Regions from separate parts of the Streptomyces sp. f51 genome, predicted to be linked through region 1. Evidence: riboswitches for the same ligand, from Rfam matches in the RefSeq annotation. Region 1 holds a riboswitch; the other holds the start of a gene.

Region 1 (7,067 bases):
CGTGGATCAGCGTCAGATAGCCCTGGGCCTGCTCGGCGGGGACGAACGGGTGCAGCTGCCCGAACTCGGGCCAGGTGACCGGCTCCATCTCGGTGGTCGCGTTGAGCTTCATGGTGCAGGAGCCCAGCGGGATCATGCCGCGGTCGAGCGCGTAGTCGCGGTCGGAGAGCTTGCGCAGGTAGCGCAGCATCGCCGTCTCGGAGCGGTGGTCGTGGAACACGGGGTGCGTCAGGTACGCGTCCGTGCGCAGCAGCGCGTCCGGCAGGGTGTCCTCGGCGCTCGCGTCCAGCGCCTCGACGTCACCCTCGACACCGAACGCGCTCCACACGGCGGCGAGCTGCTCGCGCGTGGTCGTCTCGTCGCACGAGATCGACACCCGGTCGGCGTCGACGGGGTGGAGGTTGACGCCGTTCGCGCGGGCGGCGGCGACGACCTCGGCGGCCCGGCCCGGGACCCGCACGGTGAGGGTGTCGAAGTACGCGCCGTGCACGAGCTCGACACCGCCGGCGGTGAGTCCGGCGGCCAGGACCGTGGCGTAGCGGTGGGTACGCCGGGCGATGGTCCGCAGGCCCTCGGGGCCGTGGTAGACGGCGTACATGCCCGCCATGACGGCGAGCAGCACCTGGGCGGTGCAGATGTTGCTGGTCGCCTTCTCGCGGCGGATGTGCTGCTCACGCGTCTGGAGGGCGAGGCGGTACGCCTTGTGGCCGTCGGCGTCCACGGACACGCCGACCAGGCGGCCGGGAAGGCTGCGCGCGAAGTTCTCGCGGACCGCCATGTAACCGGCGTGCGGGCCGCCGAAGCCCATCGGCACGCCGAAGCGCTGGGTCGTGCCGACCGCGATGTCCGCGCCGAGCTCGCCCGGCGAGGTCAGCAGGGTCAGCGCGAGCAGGTCGGCCGCCACGGTGACGACGGCGCCCAGCTCGTGGGCCTGCTCGACGAGCGGCTTGATGTCGCGTACGGCACCGGAGGCGCCCGGGTACTGGACGAGCACGCCGTTGATCTCACGCCCGGCGAGGTCGGCCGGGATGCCGTCGGTGAGGTCGGCGACGACGATCTCGACACCGGTCGGTTCGGCACGGGTCTCTATGACCGCGATGGTCTGCGGCAGCGCGTCCGCGTCGACCAGGAACAGGCCCTTCTTGTTCTTGCCCATGCGGCGGGACAGCGCCATGGCCTCGGCGGCGGCGGTGCCCTCGTCCAGGAGGGAGGCGCCGGAGGTCGGCAACCCGGTCAGCTCGGCGACGACCGTCTGGAAGTTCAGCAGCGCCTCAAGGCGGCCCTGCGAGATCTCCGGCTGGTACGGCGTGTACGCGGTGTACCAGGCCGGGTTCTCCATGACGTTGCGCAGGATCACCGGCGGCGTGAAGGTGCCGTAGTACCCGAGGCCGATCATCGAACCGAGCACCTGGTTCCGGTCCGCGAGGGAGCGGAGCTCGGCCAGGACCTCGGCCTCGGTGCGGGCGGCCGGCAGCTTCAGGGCCTCGGCGTTCTTGATCACATCCGGCACCGCGGCGGCGGTCAGCTCGTCGAGCGAGCCGTAGCCGACCTGCGCGAGCATCTTGGCCCGTGCTTCGGAGTCGGGTCCGATGTGGCGCTGCTCGAAGGGGATTCCCTGTTCGAGCTCGGAGAGCGGAATGCGAGGGGCGGTCATGGCGGAGGCCTCCTGGTCTGACGCGACCTTCGAGGGGCACCCCGGCACGGGTACCCCGACGGCCTCCCCCTCTGTCATCTCAACCTGAGAGTTTCACCGGATGGTCCCGTGGACGATCCGGCTTTCACCGTCGGTGAGGGCGGGGGCCATCGACACCCGCCCTGCTTTCCAGAGTGACCTCGTCCGTGCGGTACGTGAGCCTGAGAGATTCCGGGGAGGAGTTGCTCCTTCGGCGCCTCCGACGAAATCCGGAGGACTCTCCCGCACGGGATCAGCAGCCGCTTGCCAGCCTACCAGCGAGGACAAGACGACAGCCTTCGAGTGGCCGCCTTCACAGATGTGCTCTTTTGTAGTACTTACGGATGAGTTTGCGACCACTGGAGGGACCGTGCAGACCGACATCGATCCGCGCAACCTGATCGGCCGCAAGGCGTTCGACAGCAACGGCACCAAGATCGGCACGATCGACGAGGTCTACCTCGACGACGCGACCGGTGTCCCGGAGTGGGCGGCCATACGCACCGGGCTGTTCAGCAGGGACGCCTTCGTGCCCCTGGAGCCCAGCGAGCTCGTCGAGGGGACCCTGCGCATCCCCTTCGACCGGGCCCTGATCAAGGATGCCCCCGACTTCGGTGTCGGGCGCCACCTCTCACCCGAACAGGAACTCCAGCTCTACCACCACTACGGCCTCGACGTGGCGTCCCCACCGCCGCCGGACCGCGACTTCGGCCGCCTCGCGGGCTCGGAGGACACCTGACCCCCAGGCCCGGGGCTCGACGCCCCGCCCTCCGGCACCGGCCCCCCGGGGCCCGGCACCCCGCGTACTGACGCGGGCGGCCCGGGACGGGACACCCCGCGGTCCGACACCGGCGGCCCGAGGTGTCGCTTTCCGGCGTCCGACGCCGACGGCCCGGGCTTCGATGCCGACAGTCCGGGCTTCGACGGTGACGGCACAGGGCCGGGTGCCCCGGCCTCCGACGTCACCGGCCCGGGATCGAACCCGGGGTCCGTCCGCGGCGCGTCGGCGTCCTCGGGTCTTCGTTCCACCAGGGGCAGCGGGTCGGCGGGCTCCAGCCCCGGATCGTCCGTCCGGAACGTCCGCACCCGGCCGGGCCCGGAGTACGGCGTCTCGAACCGCACGGTGACCCGCCCCAGCCCGCTCCCCTGCACCCAGCCGTGCCCGAACTCGGCATGGCGGACATCGTGCCCGGAGGGCCACCGCCGCTCCACGGGCGCCGCCTCCCCGGCCACGGCCACCTCCACCGGTTCGTCCGCCGTGTGCTCCTCGGCCGCGGGCTCCCCCTCGGCGGCGGCCGCCTGAGCCTGGGCGAACAGGTCCTCCTGGGTGTAGTCGGCGAGCCCGGAGACACCGACACCCAGCAGACGGACGCCACCCGTCGTGTCCACGCCCTCCAGCAGCCGGGCGGCGGCCTCCCGGACGACGCCGGGGTCGTCCGTGGGCCCCCGCAGCGTCTCGGACCGGGTCAGCGTCGAGAAGTCGTACCTGCGCACCTTCAGCACGATGGTCCGGCCCGAGAGACCGGCCCCGCGCAGCCGCCGCACACACCGGTCCGCGAGCCGCTGCACCTCGAGCTCCACCCGGACCCGGTCGTGGATGTCCACGTCGTACGTGTCCTCGACCGAGACCGACTTGGTCTCCCGCTCGGCCACCACGGGCCGCTCGTCGTGGGCCAGCGCCATAGCGAACAGCGCGTGCCCGTGCGCCTTCCCCAGCAGCCGTACGAGCTCGTCCTCGCCCGCCTCGGCCAGCTCCTCGACGGTGGTGATGCCGGCCCGGCGCAGATGGTCGCCGGTGGCCGGCCCCACTCCCGGCAGCGTCCGCACCGTCATCGGCCCCAGCAGCGCCCGCTCGGTGCCCGGCTCGATCAGCACGAGACCGTCGGGCTTGGCCTGCTCCGAGGCGATCTTCGCCAGCATCTTGGACGCGGCGAGCCCCACCGACCCCGTGAGCCCCGTGACGGCCCGGATGTCCGCGCGCAGCTTCGCGCCCGCCAGCAGCGCCGACGCCTCGTCCCACGCCGTCCCGCCCGCCTCCAGGTCCACGAAGGCCTCGTCCAGGCTCAACGGCTCCACCAGCGGCGACAGAGCCCGCAGCAGCCCCATCACCTGCTCGCTCACCTCGCGGTACAGCCCGAAGCGCGGCACGAGATAGGCGGCGTTCGGGGCGCGCCTGCGGGCCTGTGCCATGGGCATCGCCGAGTTCACCCCGAAGACGCGTGCCTCGTACGAGGCGGTGGCGACGACTCCACGGGGTCCGAGACCACCCACCACGACGGCCTTCCCGCGCAGGCTCGGCTTGGACGCCTGCTCCGCCGAGGCGAAGAAGGCATCCATGTCGAGATGCAGGATCGTGGGCGCGGTTCTCACATCTCCGATGCTGCCCTACGCCACTGACAATGCCCCGGCGGCCCGGGGCATCGCGTCATCGGAGGCCGCTCACACCGCGCGGTTGCGGCGCCGCGCCAGTTCGTCGGCGGGGTGATGCGCGAGCAGCGTCTCCCCGGTGTCCACACGCTCTCCGTGCAACTGGGACAGAGCGCCCTCGACGTCCCGCCAGACCACTCCCACGGCGATGCCGAAGATGCCCTGGCCGCCCTGGAGCAGCGCGTGGACCTCGTCCGGGGAGGTGCACTCGTAGACCGTCGCGCCGTCGCTCATGAGCGTCATGCGCTCCAGGTCCTGGAAGCCGCGCTCCCTCAGGTGCTGGACCGTGGTGCGGATGTTCTGAAGCGACACCCCGGTGTCGAGGAACCGCTTGACGATCTTGAGGACCACCACGTCCCGGAAGCTGTAGAGGCGCTGCGTGCCCGACCCGTAGGCGGGACGCACGCTGGGCTCGACCAGTCCGGTCCGCGCCCAGTAGTCCAGCTGCCGATAGGTGATGCCCGCGGCGGCGCACGCCGTGGGTCCCCGGTAACCGACCTCCTCGGGAACCGTCCCTCCCTCGTCGGGCACTGCTGCCGGCCGCACCGGACCGTGACCGGCCGTGCCGCCATGCTGGGGGCGCCCCCCGCTCGAGCCGAGCCGAGAGCTTGGGGGAGGGTACGGGCCGCTCTCCCCCGGACCGTGTCCGGGAGCACCCCCAGCCGTACCGTCGCCGCTGCTTCTCACGCCGACCTCCGTCCTTGACCTGCCTTCTCGACGGTAGGCAGTCACCCGGGGCGCGTCAACGATCGCCACACTCGGCACGCCGAGTGATAATCACCCTAAGAGTGGTTTCCCGTGCCCTACCGCGGGGAAAGGCTAGCCGAATGCTCTCGGCACGGGCCGCGGCACACCACACGCGCCGCGGGCAATTGCCACCCGGAGAGGCCCTCCGCCGGAGCGCCTCACTGGCTGTTGGTGCCGAAGTCCTCGGGCGAGATCTGATCGAGGAACTCGCGGAACTTCTCCACTTCGTCCTCCTGCTCGTCCGGGATCGCGATGCCCGCGTCGTCGAGCACCCCGTCACTGCCGTAGATCGGCGTTCCGGTGCGCAGCGCGAGCGCTATGGCGTCCGACGGCCTGGCACTCACCTCGACTCCGCTGGCGAAGACGAGCTCGGCGTAGAAGACGCCTTCACGCAGGTCGGTGATGCGTACTTCCGTGAGCTCCTGGCCGACGGCCTCCAGCACGTCCTTGAACAGGTCGTGGGTCAGCGGTCGTGCGGGGGCCATGCCCTGCTGGGCGAAGGCGATCGCCGTCGCCTCCCCCGGTCCGATCCAGATGGGGAGGTAGCGGTCGCCTCCCACTTCACGCAGAAGCACGATCGGTTGGTTCGAGGGCATTTCGACCCGGACACCTACGACATCGAGCTCGTTCACACAGCAACCCTAGGCCGTGCCCGGGACGTTTGGGTAGTCGGGCACAGAACGGGTGGACGATCCCGGGCCCGCGCCGGTGTCACGGATCAGCGCAACCGCACTCCGAGCGCGGTCTGCACGAGCGCCGCGTGCAGCTTCACCGTGAGGCCCGCGAGTTCCTTCGTGCGGGCCTCCGCGTGGGCCCGGGTCTGCGGATTGCGGTGGCGTCGCAGCGGGGCGACCACCTGGTCCACCAGGCCCGCGTCACGCTCCGCGGCGGCCTTCATGGCCCGCAGATGGCGCGGTTCGATCCCGAAGCGGCCCAGCTCGACGACGAGCGCGGCGACGGTCACCGCCTCCGCGTCGTAGACACCGTCGGTCAGGGGGCCGATCAGTCCGTACGACTCCCACTCCTGGAGCTGCTGCTCGCCGATCTCGGCGGCCGCCAGCAGCTCCTCGCGGCCCACCCGGGCCACGGTGGGCCCCTCGGGCTCGCCGTAGAGCTCGCCCTGGGGTTCCCCCTCGCCCGCCTCACGCTGGCGGCCCACGGAGGGCAGGCGCACCTGCTCACCGCGCGCCAGGGCGTCCAGATGCTCGCGGATCACCTTGAGCGGGAGGTAGTGGTCCCGCTGCATCCTCAGGATGTGGCCGAGGCGCTCGGCGTCGTCCGCGCTGAACTTGCGATACCCCGAAGGGGTCCGCCGCGGCTCGACGAGCCCTTCCGACTCCAGGAACCTGATCTTGGAGATGGTGACTTCGGGGAACTCGTCGCGCAGCAGGCTCAGCACCGCGCCGATGCTCATCAGCCCACTGTCCGCGGCGGCGGTACCGCTGCCGGCACCGCCGCTCGGTGTTTGAAGCATGGACATTCCCTCGGTGTCCCCCCGGACGGAGTTGGGGGAGGGTCAGATGCCCCGCTGGCTCGCGTAGAACACCAGCCGGTACTTGCCGATCTGCACCTCGTCACCGTTCGACAGCGGGACCTGGTCGATCCGCTCCCGGTTGACGTAGGTGCCGTTCAGGCTGCCGACGTCGGCGACCGTGAACGAACCGTCCGCGACGCGACGGAACTCCACGTGCCGACGCGAGACCGTCACGTCGTCGAGGAAGATGTCGCTCTGCGGATGACGCCCGGCCGTGGTCAGCTCACCGTCCAGCAGGAAGCGGCTGCCGGAGTTGGGGCCACGGCGCACCACCAGGAGCGCCGAACCCATCGGCAGCGCGTCCACGGCCGCCTGCGCCTCCGGGGAGAGCATCGGCGAGGGCGCCGTCTGGCCCGTCACCTCGGCGTCGTACGCCTCGATACCGGAGATGGAGATCGTGGACGTCGTCTCCGACGGACGCTCCGGACCGCCCCGCAGCGGCGCACCGCAGTTGGAACAGAACCGGCTGTTCTCCGCGTTGCGGTTTCCGCACCTCGTACACACCTGGGCCGACATGGACGGATCCTCCTGCCGCGGCTGCCCACCAGGGGCATGGGACGCATACGGATCGGAGGCGAACCCTCCACCCGCGCTTGAGGCTGACGGTTCCCCGAAACCTATGCGTCCCGGCTGGCCAGGGTCAACAGACGACGCGCCGTGCCCACCGGGACCGCCGACCTGGTCCCG
Region 2 (7,067 bases), 4.4 Mb from region 1:
TGCTTCGCCAGGATGATCCCGCCGCGCGGGCCGCCGAGCGTCTTGTGCGTGGTGGAGGTGACCACGTCCGCGAACGGGACGGGGTTCGGGTGCAGACCCGCCGCGACCAGACCCGCGAAGTGGGCCATGTCGACCCACAGGAAGGCCTCGACCTCGTCCGCGATCCGGCGGAACTCGGCGAAGTCCAGCTGCCGCGGATACGCCGACCAGCCCGCGATGATGACCTTGGGGCGGTGCTCCTTGGCGAGCCGCTCGACCTCGGCCATGTCGACCAGTCCGGCCTCGTCCACGTGGTACGCGACCACGTTGAACTGCTTGCCGGAGAAGTTCAGCCGCATCCCGTGGGTCAGGTGGCCGCCGTGCGCCAGGTCCAGGCCGAGGATGGTGTCGCCGGGCTGGGCCAGCGCGAACAGCGCAGCCTGGTTGGCGGAGGCGCCCGAGTGGGGCTGCACGTTGGCGTACTCGGCGCCGAACAGGTCCTTGACCCGGTCGATGGCGATCTGCTCGGCCACGTCGACGTGCTCGCAGCCGCCGTAGTAGCGGCGGCCCGGGTAGCCCTCGGCGTACTTGTTGGTCAGGACCGAGCCCTGGGCCTCCATGACCGCGACCGGAGCGAAGTTCTCCGACGCGATCATCTCCAGGGTGGACTGCTGGCGGTGCAGCTCGGCGTCGACGGCGGCGGCGACGTCCGGGTCGAGCTCGTGGAGAGGGGTGTTCATAAGCGACATGCGGGTGACTCCTCAGCCGGCCGTGAAGGCGGTGTACTCGTCGGCGGACATCAGGTCCTCGGGCTCGTCCGCGACGCGCACCTTGAACAGCCAACCGCCCTCGAAGGGAGCGGAGTTGACCAGGGCCGGGTCGTCCACGACGTCCTGGTTGGCCTCGACGACCTCACCGTTCACCGGGGAGTACAGGTCGCTGACCGACTTGGTCGACTCCAGCTCGCCGCAGGACTCGCCCGCGGTCACCGTGTCACCGACCTCCGGGAGCTGGGCGTAGACCACATCGCCGAGCGCGCTGGCCGCGAACTCGGTGATGCCGACCGTCGCGACGCCGTCCTCGGCGACGGACAGCCACTCGTGCTCCTTGCTGTAACGCAGCTGCTGGGGGTTGCTCATGGCCTGAATTCTCCTGTACGCGGTGGAGTGCTGATGGAGGGAAGCGTGGGTGACCGGGCGGATGTGCCCAGGGTCACGTCCGGGGCCCGGGGAGGGGCGCCCGTCAGGACCGGCGCCCGCGGGCATCCGTGTCGTGTCCGGTGCGGACCGGTGTCACTTCTGCCGCTTGTAGAACGGCAGGGCCACGACCTCGTACGGTTCGTGGCTGCCCCGGATGTCCACGCCCACACCGGCGGTGCCCGGCGCGGCGTGCGCGGCGTCGACGTACGCCATGGCGATCGGCTTCCCCAGCGTGGGCGAGGGGGCGCCGGAGGTGATCTCACCGATCACCTCGCCGCCGGCGCCGACCTGGTAGCCGGCGCGCGGCACCCGGCGTCCCTCGGCGATCAGACCCACGAGGACCCGCGGCGGGTTCTGCTCGGCACGGGCGGCGGCCTCCTCGAGCGCCGAGCGCCCCACGAAGTCGCCGTCCTTCTCGAACTTCACGACCCGGCCGAGACCGGCGTCGAAGGGGGTCAGCGAGGTGGTCAGCTCGTGCCCGTACAGCGGCATGCCGGCCTCCAGGCGCAGCGTGTCGCGGCAGGACAGACCGCAGGGGACGAGACCGGCGGGGGTGCCCGCGTCGGTCAGCGCCTGCCAGACCTTCTCGGCGCCGGCGGGGGCGACGAACAGCTCGAAGCCGTCCTCGCCCGTGTAGCCGGTGCGGGCGATCAGGGCCGGGACACCGGCCACCGTGCCCGGCAGGCCCGCGTAGTACTTCAGGCCGTCCAGGTCCGCGTCGGTGACCGCCTTGAGGATGCCGGGGGACTCGGGGCCCTGCACGGCGATCAGCGCGTAGGCGTCACGGTCGTCGCGCACGACGGCGTCGAAACCGGCGGCGCGCTCGGTCAGCGCGTCCAGCACCACCTGGGCGTTGGAGGCGTTGGCGACGACCATGTACTCGTGCTCGGCCAGGCGGTAGACGATCAGGTCGTCCAGGATGCCGCCGTCCTCCTGGCAGATCATGGTGTAGCGGGCGCGGCCGACGCCGACGGTGGCGATGTTGCCGACCAGCGCGTGGTTCAGGAGAGCCGCCGCCTGCGGGCCGGTGACGGTGATCTCGCCCATGTGGGAGAGGTCGAAGAGGCCGGCCTTCGTACGGACGGCGACGTGCTCGTCGCGCTCCGAGCCGTAGCGCAGGGGCATGTCCCAGCCCGCGAAGTCGGTCATGGTCGCGCCGAGCGAACGATGCAGGGCATCGAGCGCGGTGTGGCGGGGTGCGTTGCTGCTCATCGGTCTGGCTCCCAAGGCATGACGGCGAGGTCGTTCCTCCCCATCTGTCATCGGAACCTGAGAGGTTCATCAGGACCCCACGAAACGGTGGTCCTGACTTGCACCTTGGGTGGAGCCACGGTGAGCGGCCCGCTTTTCAGATGTGCCTCGCCCGCGCGGTAACGGGGCCTGAGAGATTCAAGGGAGGGACTTGCTCCTTCGGCGCCCGGGTACACGTACCCAGGACTCTCCCGCGCGGATTCAAGCGGCCGGTATGCAGTTGGCGCGGCCATCATCGCACGCGTTCCCCGATCACGGCAGCCCGCCATCTGTGACACGGCTGTGGCGGTCCGTGCACGGAAAGGAGAAGCGCCGGGCATTACCTTCTCTTTACACTCGGGGGAGATGGAACTCCATGTCCGAGGAGATGGACTCCATGTCCAAGGGGAGGACGGCCACGGTGGACAGGACCACGGCGTACGCGACGACCTCGGGTCTCGCCCTGCCCGAGCAGCCCGGCGCACCGGCCCGGGGGGCCCGCGGACCGCGCCCGGCGGCCGTCGTACGGGATCTGCGCGACCGGGTCGGACGCAGTCCGCACGGGCTGCGCTTCGGCGAGCGCGACCTCGTCGTGGTCACCGGACTGCCCGGCAGCGGCAAGTCGACGCTGATGCGGCGGGCGGTGCGGGGCACGCGCGTCGACTCGCAGGACACCCGCGACCGCTGGGACGGCCGGATGGCCGGACTGCTGCCGTACGCCGTCTACCGCCCCCTGGTCCGCCTCGCGCACTACGCCGGTCTGCGCCGGGCCCTGCGCACGGGCGGCGGACTCGTCGTGCACGACTGCGGTACGCAGGCCTGGGTGCGCCGCTGGCTGGCCCGCGAGGCCAGGCGCCGAGGCGGGGCGCTGCACCTGCTGCTGCTCGACGTCACGCCCGGCACCGCCCTGGAGGGCCAGCGCGAGCGCGGCCGGGGCGTCTCGCGCTACGCCTTCGCCCGTCATCGCGGCGCGCTCGCCCGGCTGCTGAGCGCCGCCGAGCGGGGGGACCTGCCCGAGGGCTGCGGTTCGGCGGTGCTGATCGACCGGCACGCGGCGGACGTGCTGCGCAGGATCGACTTCGGCGGCTGACCGGCGGCGGTGGCCCGTGGGCCCGATGCGCCGGACAGGCCCTAACCTTTCCAGCCGGAACAGTGGTTCGAAGCGGGCGGTGGACAGATGGATTTCCCGGCACAGGCGCACCCCCAGCCGCACGGCGGCTGGCCCGGCAACGAGCTGGAGGAGGTGTTGTCCTCCTCCCTCGGCGTGCCCGCGGGGCCCTCGGCGGCGGCTCGCATCGTCGAGGTGCTCGGCCGCAGCTTCGTCTGGGTGCCGCTGCCGAACGGCGGCGGCCCGCAGAGCGGCGCGCTCGACCTGCCCACGATGGACCTCGGGGGCCAGGTGTACGTCCCCGTCTTCAGCTCCGAGGAGCAGTTCCGCCAGGTCGTCGGCAGCCACATGTCGTTCACGATCGCGCCCGCCGTGGAGTTCGCCCGCGGACTTCCGCCGCAGGTGGGCATCGCGGTGAACCCGGACGGCGTGGTCGGCGTGCCGCTGCCGCCGCCAGCCGTCGCCGAACTGTGCCGGGCCGGGCGGACCGAGCTGGACGGGTCGGCCGGCGGGGGCCGGGTGCGGCTCTTCGAGCCCGACTGGCAGGACGACCCGATGGACTTCCTGGCGGCGGCCTCCGCGGAGTTCGCCGCGACCGGCGTCGTCCTGAGCGCCCGCCGCTGTCTGGCCAGCATCGAGGGCGACGAACCCGTCATGTTCGTCGGCGTCGAGCTGTCGACGTGGGAGGGCGACGTCCGGGCCCTGCCGCTGGACGCCCTGGGCCGCGCCCTCGGCCGGGTTCCGGTGAACATTCCGGTGAACCTGGTCCTGCTCGACGTGACGCAGGACCCGGTCGGTGACTGGATGCGGGCCCAGGTGCGCCCCTTCTACCAGCACGGTCACTGAGCGGCGGCCGCCCGGAGGACGCCGGGCGGGGGCGTCCGCCCGCGGCACGGGGGCCGGGCCGGCCCGCACGGCGGTTTCCGGCTCTCTCCCGCTTCCCCCGGCGGAGCACGATCGCCGCATAAGCTGGTTTCATGGCCTGGACGAGGCGTTGACGCACATCGGTGACCGGTGCCTCGGGCGTAAGGGATGAGTTCGTCGTGAATTGTTCGCGAAGGGGCGGTTGAGGGTGAGCGCGTCGGGCACGGCCGCGGCCGGGCAGGTCGAGCACATGCTGCGCCAGGTGACGCCCGGGCGTTACGACGCCTACGAGGCGCTCCTTCGCGCGCTCGCGACCCCGTCCTCCGGCCAGGTGTGGATGCTCCTGTGGCACGGCCAGGCCGGCTCCCCGGACGCCCAGTACGGGAACATGCCGGTGGACGGCTTCGGGTACGCGCCCTGCGTCACCTCGGCCCAGGAACTCTCGGCCAGCGGCTGGAACCGCAGCTACGAGGTCGTGGACGCGCTGGACGTCGCCCGGACCCTGTATCCCGACCAGTTCGGGCTCTGGCTCAATCCGCACGCTCCGGGCGGCGGCCTCGGTGTGCCCTGGCTGGATCTGCGCCGCATCGCCACGGGCCTCGAGCGCCAGCCCGCCGGTCCGCTCCGGCTGTCCGAACCCGCCATCGAGATCCCGCAGTTCTACGCGCTGATCACGCAGAACGCCCATCTCACCCCGGCCGTGCGGTCGTTGCGCCGCGCCTGGGTCCAGCCCGCCTTCGGCACGCCGTACCTGGCCATCGGCCTTGACGTGTACGACACTTCACCGCCCGCCGTCGACTCGGTGCGGGCGATGATGCAGCGGTCGATCGGCGCCGTCCCGGACGGGCTCCCGGTCTCCACCGTCGCGATGTCGGACGAGTTCGACCCGGTGGCGATGTGGCTGCGCGCGAACGCACGCCCGTTCTACGACCGAGAGGCCCACGGGGCCCCGGCGCACGGACACGGGGGCCCGGCGCCGCGCGGCGCCGCGTACTGACCGGCCGCGCCGGGCTCCCGGCGTGACCGGCCTGACGTCGCAAGAAGGAAGCCGCCCCGCCCTCGACCGGGGCGGGGCGGCTTTTTGTCGCCGTCACACGGCGGGATCTACTCCGTGACCGTGCCTGTTCCGCACGCCACGGGAGTGGTGTCGTTGGCTCCGTCGACCGTGCACACCTCGACGAAGTACGTCGTCCCCGCCTGGATGTCGTAGTGGAACGAGGCGATGGTGCTGTCCGCGCCCGTTCCGTCGTAGGCCCACGCGAGCCTCTGGCCCGCGTAGTGGATCTCCCCGCGCACACCGTGCCCGTCGGCGTACGTGTCCCACACGAAGAAATTGTCCGCGTCGTCGTTGAACGTCAGCTCGCCCACGACCCTGCCGCTGCTGTTGGTGACGTACGCGACGCGTCCGGTGGGTGTTCCGGCGTGCGCGGCTCCGGCCGTGGCCATGGTCAGGAGCACGGCGCAGGCGCCGCCCAAGAGCGTCCGAGTGGTCAACTTCCGCAAAACAGCCCCCAGTTTCGTAATCGATCGGTTGATCGATTTCCTGGGAAAGTTATCGGATCTTCACATTGAGGGGCAAGGGAAGAGGTCTCGCGTGGCGAAGGTGACCGATCGTGGTCCATGGGTGGCTGGAAGGGATCGTGTGGCGATTTGGTGCAAGCGTGACCGGTGTCATCCGACTGTGCGCCGAGATGTCCTGGTTGCGACAGTTCGCTCCTTGATATCCGCCGTCCGAATAACGGAACCTTCCAGATGGCGTCACGTTTGCGCATCCATTGACTGCCAAGTCTGGCAACGGATCGCCAAAGCACTGAAGACTTCCGGTCTCCAGGGGTTTAACTCCTGAGTACTACGGACTGATCACGCCGCCACAGCGGCAAGCGCGGGCCGGCTACCGCCGGTTGAGAGGGGTCCCTGCCAGATGACGGCACCATTGCACGAGCCGACCGCGGAAGCGGCCCCAGGCGCGGCCGAGGAAGCGACGGTTGCCACCGTCGACGAAAAGGCCGTACAGGGACGTTCCCTGGGCCGGATCGCCTGGGAGCGCCTGAAGCGGGACAAGCTCGCTCTGACGGGCGGTGTGGTCGTACTCGCCCTCATCGTGGTCGCTCTGCTCGCACCGGTGCTCACCCACCTGGTCGGGCAGGACCCGGACGCCTACCACGAGAACCTGATCGACCCGCTCTTCGGCACCCCCCGGGGATCGTTGGGCGGGGTCAGCGGTGACCACCTGCTGGGTGTCGAGCCGGTCAACGGCCGTGACATCTTCGCCCGCATCCTCTACGGCGCTCAGATCTCCCTGCTCGTCGGCTTCCTGTCCGCGGTCGTCGCCGTCATTTTCGGCACCGTCCTCGGAATCCTGGCCGGCTTCTTCGGTGGCTGGGTCGACTCGCTCATCAGCCGTGTCATGGACGGCCTGCTGGCCTTCCCGCAGCTCCTGTTCATCATCGCTCTGGTCTCCGTCATGCCGAACGCCATGCTCGGCCTGACCGGCTCCAGCGTGCGGGTGTTCGTGATGATCCTGGTCATCGGTTTCTTCGGCTGGCCCTATATCGGGCGCGTCGTCCGAGGCCAGACGCTTTCGATGCGTGAGCGCGAGTACGTCGAGGCGGCCCGCTCCCTGGGTGCCGGGCGGCTGTACATCCTCTTCAAGGAACTGCTGCCCAACCTGGTGGCCCCGATCATCG

What was found. A riboswitch is a leader RNA that binds a small molecule or an ion and turns the genes downstream of it on or off. The one in region 1 is predicted to bind glycine.
Region 2: it holds a riboswitch for glycine, as region 1 does, so the genes downstream of both, gcvT (glycine cleavage system aminomethyltransferase GcvT) here and gcvP (aminomethyl-transferring glycine dehydrogenase) in region 1, are expected to answer to the same signal.

Annotation. Positions count from the first base shown of each region.
Region 1 is NZ_CP149798.1:890,668-897,734, forward strand. Features, by position in the region: gene gcvP (aminomethyl-transferring glycine dehydrogenase) at 1-1,654, opposite strand, end outside; glycine riboswitch at 1,833-1,928, opposite strand; gene WJM95_RS04015 (PRC-barrel domain-containing protein) at 2,043-2,411, shown strand; partial or broken gene WJM95_RS04020 (DNA polymerase IV) at 2,681-4,042, opposite strand; gene WJM95_RS04025 (MerR family transcriptional regulator) at 4,112-4,786, opposite strand; gene WJM95_RS04030 (bifunctional nuclease family protein) at 5,005-5,478, opposite strand; gene WJM95_RS04035 (MerR family transcriptional regulator) at 5,565-6,320, opposite strand; gene WJM95_RS04040 (FHA domain-containing protein) at 6,363-7,067, opposite strand, start outside.
Region 2 is NZ_CP149798.1:5,283,915-5,290,981, forward strand. Features, by position in the region: gene glyA (serine hydroxymethyltransferase) at 1-728, opposite strand, end outside; gene gcvH (glycine cleavage system protein GcvH) at 741-1,118, opposite strand; gene gcvT (glycine cleavage system aminomethyltransferase GcvT) at 1,272-2,390, opposite strand; glycine riboswitch at 2,537-2,633, opposite strand; gene WJM95_RS23165 (AAA family ATPase) at 2,785-3,498, shown strand; gene WJM95_RS23170 (enhanced serine sensitivity protein SseB) at 3,586-4,362, shown strand; gene WJM95_RS23175 (enhanced serine sensitivity protein SseB C-terminal domain-containing protein) at 4,589-5,377, shown strand; gene WJM95_RS23180 (hypothetical protein) at 5,485-5,874, opposite strand; gene WJM95_RS23185 (ABC transporter permease) at 6,302-7,067, shown strand, end outside.